DNA from 2 places in the Bacillus nitroreducens genome. Region 2 is predicted to be linked to the other one. Evidence: a T-box and tRNA genes for the amino acid it is inferred to sense, from the RefSeq annotation. Region 2 holds a T-box; the other holds one or more tRNA genes.
What was found. The T-box of region 2 lies ahead of alaS (alanine--tRNA ligase). A T-box ahead of a tRNA ligase gene usually reads a tRNA of that ligase, here a tRNA-Ala.

Region 1 (4,213 bases), 1.3 Mb from region 2:
TGGCAGTGTGGAATCAGGAACTTCGGTACTATATTTCCCTCGCCATCACAGCTCAACCTTACGGTAAGCGGATTTGCCTACTTACCAGTCTAACTGCTTGGACGCACATATCCAACAGTGCGCTTACCCTATCCTCCTGCGTCCCTCCATTGCTCAAACGGTAAAGAGGTGGTACAGGAATATCAACCTGTTGTCCATCGCCTACGCTTTTCAGCCTCGGCTTAGGTCCCGACTAACCCTGAGCGGACGAGCCTTCCTCAGGAAACCTTAGGCATTCGGTGGAGGGGATTCTCACCCCTCTTTCGCTACTCATACCGGCATTCTCACTTCTAAGCGCTCCACCAGTCCTCACGGTCTGACTTCGCTGCACTTAGAACGCTCTCCTACCATTGTTCGTAAGAACAATCCACAGCTTCGGTGATACGTTTAGCCCCGGTACATTTTCGGCGCAGAGTCACTCGACCAGTGAGCTATTACGCACTCTTTAAATGGTGGCTGCTTCTAAGCCAACATCCTGGTTGTCTAAGCAACTCCACATCCTTTTCCACTTAACGTATACTTTGGGACCTTAGCTGGTGGTCTGGGCTGTTTCCCTCTTGACTACGGATCTTATCACTCGCAGTCTGACTCCCGAGAATCAAGTCTTTGGCATTCGGAGTTTGACTGAATTCGGTAACCCGATGAGGGCCCCTAGTCCAATCAGTGCTCTACCTCCAAGACTCTATACTCGAGGCTAGCCCTAAAGCTATTTCGGAGAGAACCAGCTATCTCCAAGTTCGATTGGAATTTCTCCGCTACCCACACCTCATCCCCGCACTTTTCAACGTACGTGGGTTCGGGCCTCCATTCAGTGTTACCTGAACTTCACCCTGGACATGGGTAGATCACCTGGTTTCGGGTCTACGACCACGTACTCATTCGCCCTATTCAGACTCGCTTTCGCTGCGGCTCCGTCTCTTCGACTTAACCTTGCACGTAATCGTAACTCGCCGGTTCATTCTACAAAAGGCACGCCATCACACATTAATGTGCTTTGACTACTTGTAGGCACACGGTTTCAGGTTCTATTTCACTCCCCTCCCGGGGTGCTTTTCACCTTTCCCTCACGGTACTGGTTCACTATCGGTCACTAGGGAGTATTTAGCCTTGGGAGATGGTCCTCCCAGCTTCCGACGGGATTTCACGTGTCCCGCCGTACTCAGGATCCACTCAAGAGAGAACGAAGTTTCGACTACAGGGTTGTTACCTTCTCTGACGGACCTTTCCAGGTCGCTTCGTCTACTTCGCTCTTTTGTAACTCCGTATAGAGTGTCCTACAACCCCAAGAGGCAAGCCTCTTGGTTTGGGCTATCTTCCGTTTCGCTCGCCGCTACTCAGGAAATCGCGTTTGCTTTCTCTTCCTCTGGGTACTTAGATGTTTCAGTTCCCCAGGTCTACCTTCGCTTACCCTATGAATTCAGGTAAGGATACTGCCCCATTACGAGCAGTGGGTTTCCCCATTCGGAAATCTTCGGATCAATGCTTACTTACAGCTCCCCGAAGCATATCGGTGTTAGTACCGTCCTTCATCGGCTCCTAGTGCCAAGGCATCCACCGTGCGCCCTTTATAACTTAACCTGTTCGGCTTCGATAAGCTGCAAATTTCTTCGCTTCTCATGCGCCTATAAGTTTAAAGAACTTTACTTCAATGAATGTTTTGTTACGTTATCTAGTTTTCAAGGAACAAAATAACTGATTTCAATCAATTACGATTTCATCAGTAAGATTTGGTGGAGCCTAGCGGGATCGAACCGCTGACCTCCTGCGTGCAAGGCAGGCGCTCTCCCAGCTGAGCTAAGGCCCCGAATATTTTTTAATGAATGGTGGGCCTAAATGGACTCGAACCATCGACCTCACGCTTATCAGGCGTGCGCTCTAACCAGCTGAGCTATAGGCCCATTCATATATTTAACTAGAGAACAATAGCTCTCTCAAAACTAAACATAATACAAAACGTCTTTTTTATGAAGTTCGTAGAACTTCTATTGTCTAGCTACGGTTCCTATCCTCTCGAGGTTGCTTCACTTCTTCTGTCAAAGTCTGCTGACTTTTCCTTCAGAAGTTCCAGCACTTGTCGAGGCTGAACAGTCACCTTCGCTTTTCGACTTTTTCCTTAGAAAGGAGGTGATCCAGCCGCACCTTCCGATACGGCTACCTTGTTACGACTTCACCCCAATCATCTGTCCCACCTTAGGCGGCTGGCTCCTTACGGTTACCCCACCGACTTCGGGTGTTACAAACTCTCGTGGTGTGACGGGCGGTGTGTACAAGGCCCGGGAACGTATTCACCGCGGCATGCTGATCCGCGATTACTAGCGATTCCGGCTTCATGCAGGCGAGTTGCAGCCTGCAATCCGAACTGAGAATGGTTTTATGGGATTGGCTTAACCTCGCGGTTTCGCTTCCCTTTGTACCATCCATTGTAGCACGTGTGTAGCCCAGGTCATAAGGGGCATGATGATTTGACGTCATCCCCACCTTCCTCCGGTTTGTCACCGGCAGTCACCTTAGAGTGCCCAACTGAATGCTGGCAACTAAGATCAAGGGTTGCGCTCGTTGCGGGACTTAACCCAACATCTCACGACACGAGCTGACGACAACCATGCACCACCTGTCACTCTGTCCCCGAAGGGAACGTCCTATCTCTAGGAGTGTCAGAGGATGTCAAGACCTGGTAAGGTTCTTCGCGTTGCTTCGAATTAAACCACATGCTCCACCGCTTGTGCGGGCCCCCGTCAATTCCTTTGAGTTTCAGTCTTGCGACCGTACTCCCCAGGCGGAGTGCTTAATGCGTTGACTTCAGCACTAAAGGGCGGAAACCCTCTAACACTTAGCACTCATCGTTTACGGCGTGGACTACCAGGGTATCTAATCCTGTTCGCTCCCCACGCTTTCGCGCCTCAGCGTCAGTTACAGACCAGAGAGCCGCCTTCGCCACTGGTGTTCCTCCACATCTCTACGCATTTCACCGCTACACGTGGAATTCCGCTCTCCTCTTCTGCACTCAAGTCCCCCAGTTTCCAATGACCCTCCACGGTTGAGCCGTGGGCTTTCACATCAGACTTAAAGGACCGCCTGCGCGCGCTTTACGCCCAATAATTCCGGATAACGCTTGCCACCTACGTATTACCGCGGCTGCTGGCACGTAGTTAGCCGTGGCTTTCTGGTTAGGTACCGTCAAGGTACCGCCCTATTCGAACGATACTTGTTCTTCCCTAACAACAGAGCTTTACGATCCGAAGACCTTCTTCGCTCACGCGGCGTTGCTCCGTCAGACTTTCGTCCATTGCGGAAGATTCCCTACTGCTGCCTCCCGTAGGAGTCTGGGCCGTGTCTCAGTCCCAGTGTGGCCGATCACCCTCTCAGGTCGGCTACGCATCGTTGCCTTGGTGAGCCGTTACCTCACCAACTAGCTAATGCGCCGCGGGCCCATCCGTAAGTGATAGCGAGAAGCCATCTTTTAATATAAGACCATGTGGTCTCATATGTTATCCGGTATTAGCTCCGGTTTCCCGAAGTTATCCCAGTCTTACAGGTAGGTTGCCCACGTGTTACTCACCCGTCCGCCGCTAATCTTTGGGAGCAAGCTCCCTTAGATTCGCTCGACTTGCATGTATTAGGCACGCCGCCAGCGTTCATCCTGAGCCAGGATCAAACTCTCCAATAGAGTATTGATTGCTCAATAAGTTTTGTTACTTAGAATTAACGTTGACGCTTGTATTATGTTTAGTTTTCAAAGAACTATTTCATCGCACCGAAGCGACTTTATTAATATATCACACTATCATAATTAAAGTCAAATGTTTTTTTGAAATAATAAAAGATAGTAGATAATGAATAAGACTTTTGAATTATATATGCTTTATGCTCCTTAATCAAGTGTTTTTTACGAAAGTTTTATTATTTCCCTATAAACAAGATTATCTCGAATTGGTAGTTGTCTGTTTATAATTAATAGGTTCTGGTTAATACGCAATATATTCAGCATTAAAGAACTTGTTCAATAAAATTAAAACCTCCAAATTGGAGGCCTTTAAATTATTTCTTCTATGAAAATATCCCGGTAGTTTCTTAAATCAAAAAGTTCATTTTCACTTAGTTTTATTAATGGTCTTGTCGGCTGTATTTTATCAATAAATAGAATCTCACCGATTTGTCCATTTGATAGTTTTAC
Region 2 (4,213 bases):
CTCTGGCTTAATTTGACCAAAATGTGAAAAGTCAAAACGTAATCGATTTGATGTTACGAGAGATCCTGCTTGGTTTACGTGTTCCCCTAGTACATCTTTTAAAGCTTGGTGTAAAAGATGGGTAGCTGTATGGTTTTTAATAACACCACTACGATTTTCTTGATCTACTCTCGCATGTAGCTTGTCCCCTGTAGCTATGCTTCCTTTTTCTACTAAAATCCGATGTAAATTTTGACCATTTGGTGCTTTTTGAACATCTATTACAATTACTTTTGTAGTTGAATTTTCGAGTGTACCTTCATCGGCAATTTGTCCACCACTCTCAGCATAGAAAGGTGTAGCATCTAGTACAAGTTGGATTTCTTCTCCTTCACTCGCTTTTTCAACGATTTCTCCGTCTTTTATGATTGTTAAAACCGTTGAATGCACCTCTAACTCATCATAACCAACAAATTTACTCTCAACCTTTATTTCACCTAATACACTACTTTGAACCTGCATCGAATCAACATCTTGGCGAGCAGATCTTGCTCTTTCACGCTGATTTTCCATTTCACGCTCAAAGCCATCGTGATCGACTTTCATCCCTTCTTCTTCTGCGTATTCCTCAGTAAGTTCAATAGGGAATCCATACGTATCATACAAACGGAAGACATCTTCACCAGAAATTGTGTCACTACCTTTTGCTTTCTCTTTTTTAATTACAGTTGATAGTATCGCTAGACCATCATGTAACGTTTCGTGGAAGCGTTCTTCCTCAGTCTTCACTACTTTTTGAATAAACTCTGTTTTATCCTTTACTTCTGGGTAAAAATCAACCATGATCTCGCCTACTACAGGAACTAGCTCATACATAAACGGGCGATTGATTGAAATTTGTTTTGCGTAACGTACAGCACGTCTTAATAATCTTCGAAGGACATAACCTCTCCCCTCATTTGACGGTAATGCTCCATCTCCAACTGCAAATGTAACTGTACGAATATGATCAGCGATTACCTTAAATGCAACATCCTTTTCTATTTCTTGCCCATATTTTTCACCAGAAATTTTTTCTGTTGCTTGTATGATTGGCATGAAAAGGTCTGTGTCAAAGTTTGTAGGTACATTCTGAATCACAGAACACATTCTTTCAAGACCCATTCCTGTATCAATATTCTTTTTAGGTAGTGGAGTATAAGACCCATCAGGATTATGGTTAAATTGTGAGAACACGAGGTTCCAAATTTCTAAATAACGCTCATTTTCCCCGCCTGGATATAGTTCAGGGTCTTCTGGGTCGTTTCCAAACTCTTCACCTCGGTCATAGAAAATTTCTGTATTTGGACCACTTGGACCTTCACCAATATCCCAGAAGTTTCCTTCAAGTCGTATGATGCGTTCTTCAGGAATTCCAATCTTGTCCTTCCAAATTTCAAATGCTTCATCATCTTCAGGATGAATCGTCACTGATAGTTTTTCTGGTTCAAATCCAATCCAGTCTTTACTTGTTAAGAATTCCCATGCCCACACAATTGCTTCTTCTTTGAAATAATCACCAATTGAGAAATTCCCGAGCATTTCAAAGAAAGTATGGTGGCGAGCTGTTTTTCCAACATTCTCAATATCATTTGTCCGAATGGACTTTTGAGCATTACAAATTCTTGGGTTTTGTGGAATAACCCGGCCATCGAAGTATTTTTTTAAGGTAGCCACACCACTATTGATCCATAGTAAGGATGGATCCTCATGGGGTACCAATGAAGCACTTGGTTCAATCGCATGCCCCTTTGATTCAAAGAAATCTAAAAACATTTGTCGCACTTGAGCTGATGTTAACTGTTTCATATCATAACCTCCACCTTCATTTTAGACATAAAAAAATACTCTAATCCCTAAAAAACAGGGACGAGAGTATGCTCGCGGTACCACCCTGATTATGAACGACTATCTAATCCTTATCTGATTTATGCCACAGATTTAAATCTGTGGCATTCACCAGGGGATTTTTAACATGAGTGAATCGTCTTTAATCGAATCACAAAGTGTCGTTCATCACCTTCGTATATTGATAACGGTATTCACCGGTAGGTTTTCCTACACTCAGGAGTAGCGTTCTGTTACCCTTCATCTGGAATTTCTCTCAGCCATGAAAATTCCTCTCTGATAGATGGTACTGCAACATACTGATTCCTTCATAGTTTTCATCTTTTATGTATTTATTTGTTTCTTTATGTATTTTCTTATTTCTTGTCAATTATATTCAAGCCAAAAAATTTTGTCAATGTTGGGTTTTAACATGTTATTTTTCACTTCGAACAACTGTAAAATGTTGTTTTGCATGAACGATAAATACTTTTAAAATAGCGACAACTGGTACAGCCGTAATAAGACCAACAATACCACCTATTTCCCCACCGACTAAGAGTGCAGCTATAATCACAATTGGATGCAATCTCAAGCTTTTTCCCACAATAATCGGTGACAATAAGTTACCTTCAATAAACTGAAGACCAAAAACAACTACAACCACGATAATCAGCATTTTCATGGAAATCGTTGCTGCAATGATGGCTGCAGGTATAGCACCAATAATCGGTCCAAAATACGGGATAATGTTTGTAACCCCGACAATGCTTCCAAACAATAATGGATACTTCATGCCTGAAATCAAAAATGCAAGGGATGCGGTTGTTCCAACAAGCAAACATACAATAAGCTGACCTCTTATATAGTTCCCCAATGATACATCCACATCTCTGAAAAATAACTGACCTGACTTTCTTAGTTTTCGTGGAGTGATGTACCAGAGTGCCTTCATCATTTGGTCATGATCCTTTAACATATAAAATACAATAAATGGTATAATAGCAATCAGAAAGATTGAGTTAAAAACTCTCTTAAAAGATTCAAGAGTCCTCGAAAGCAAATAGTCTATATACCCTTCTACCGAATATAGTAATTCATCAAGTTGACCGTGAATAAAAGGAGGAAGCTTGGAGGTTCCTGTTTCAATCTCTTTCAGCCAGACTCGGTACGTTTTACTGAATTCTGGGAAGCTTTCGGCAAGATCCTTGAGTTGTGCTAGGATTGCTGGTATACCTTTGTAAAGCCCATAACCTAACCCACCAAAAAAAAGCAGATAAATGAGAAGGATCGCAATAGTTCTTGGTACTCCCCGATTACTTATTTTTTCAATTAATGGGTGAAGTAGATATGTAATAAAAACAGAAATAACAAAAGGTATTAAAAACGTTTTTACAATAGATAAGATCGGGAACCAAATGGGGGACAATTTTAAAAACACAAAAATTGTCAAGAAGGCTAATAATAAAAATGATAACCTGTAAATCCATTTAACCCTACTTTCACTCATCATGTTCACTCCCCTCACTAGTAGTTTTTGGAATCTTAGTAGTTTTATACGGGAAGAGTGTTTGACTATCGTTACAAAGCTAAGTTGTATTTCGATTACTTCGTTTGCAATATACCGTTCATTGTATAGGCTCTTTTCTAAAATTTTGTTCATTAACTTCGATTTACAAAAACTAAAGGCTTAAAGAGCAACAATCGATGCGAAAACAGCCTTGTTTTAAAAACGTGGGATACCGCAAGCTAGTTTTGTAATCCAAAAATTAAAAAACCCCACAACCGTGGGGTTTTACATTAAAACATTTTCGTTATACGTTTACGCATCTTTTTCATGTTACGGGCCGACATTACGTTTTTTCTTTGCATAATGCCATATGCGGCAGCACCTAGACCTATAGTGATTAGAGAAGTCATTGCTCGATTCATAACCTCTTCACTCCTTGTGTTTAGGATTACATACTGATCCTTCTATCGTCTTCAGCGAACAGATCATCTAACGAACTGAGTGTGCCATCTTCCTCTACCTGATGTGTAAATATTTGTCCTTTGTTTACAGTTAGTTCAATAAAACATCCCCAGCAATAATATTGGTTCACACCAATTTTGCCGATATCTTTGCTCTTACAATTTGGGCACTTCACAGGGTACACCTCACATCATGGAATTCCTAATTTAGAGATACGACGATTGCCTTTTCACCAATTTTTAAAGGTTTCTTGGTTTTAATAACCTTTTTTCCTTCTGTTATATCGGCAAAAAAGCCATCCGTTACTTCATACCCTATAATCGTGCCCACTTCCTCTGTAAAATATACATCTTCCAATAAGCCTAATTTTTGCCCTTCAGATGACAAAAGAGGTTT

Region 1: it encodes a tRNA-Ala, which carries the amino acid that the T-box ahead of alaS (alanine--tRNA ligase) is inferred to sense. The anticodon was not compared.

The regions. Positions count from the first base shown of each region.
Region 1 covers NZ_CAXHYI020000003.1:1,050,142-1,054,354, forward strand. Annotated here, with positions in the region: rRNA gene ACWPVE_RS09060 (23S ribosomal RNA) at 1-1,617, opposite strand, end outside; tRNA gene ACWPVE_RS09065 (tRNA-Ala) at 1,768-1,843, opposite strand; tRNA gene ACWPVE_RS09070 (tRNA-Ile) at 1,861-1,937, opposite strand; rRNA gene ACWPVE_RS09075 (16S ribosomal RNA) at 2,157-3,706, opposite strand; gene ACWPVE_RS09080 (HD-GYP domain-containing protein) at 4,073-4,213, opposite strand, start outside.
Region 2 covers NZ_CAXHYI020000003.1:2,376,792-2,381,004, reverse strand. Annotated here, with positions in the region: gene alaS (alanine--tRNA ligase) at 1-1,827, opposite strand, end outside; T-box leader at 1,881-2,187, opposite strand; gene ACWPVE_RS15350 (AI-2E family transporter) at 2,282-3,355, opposite strand; gene ACWPVE_RS15345 (YrzQ family protein) at 3,646-3,777, opposite strand; gene ACWPVE_RS15340 (hypothetical protein) at 3,804-3,992, opposite strand; gene ACWPVE_RS15335 (PRC-barrel domain-containing protein) at 4,019-4,213, opposite strand, start outside.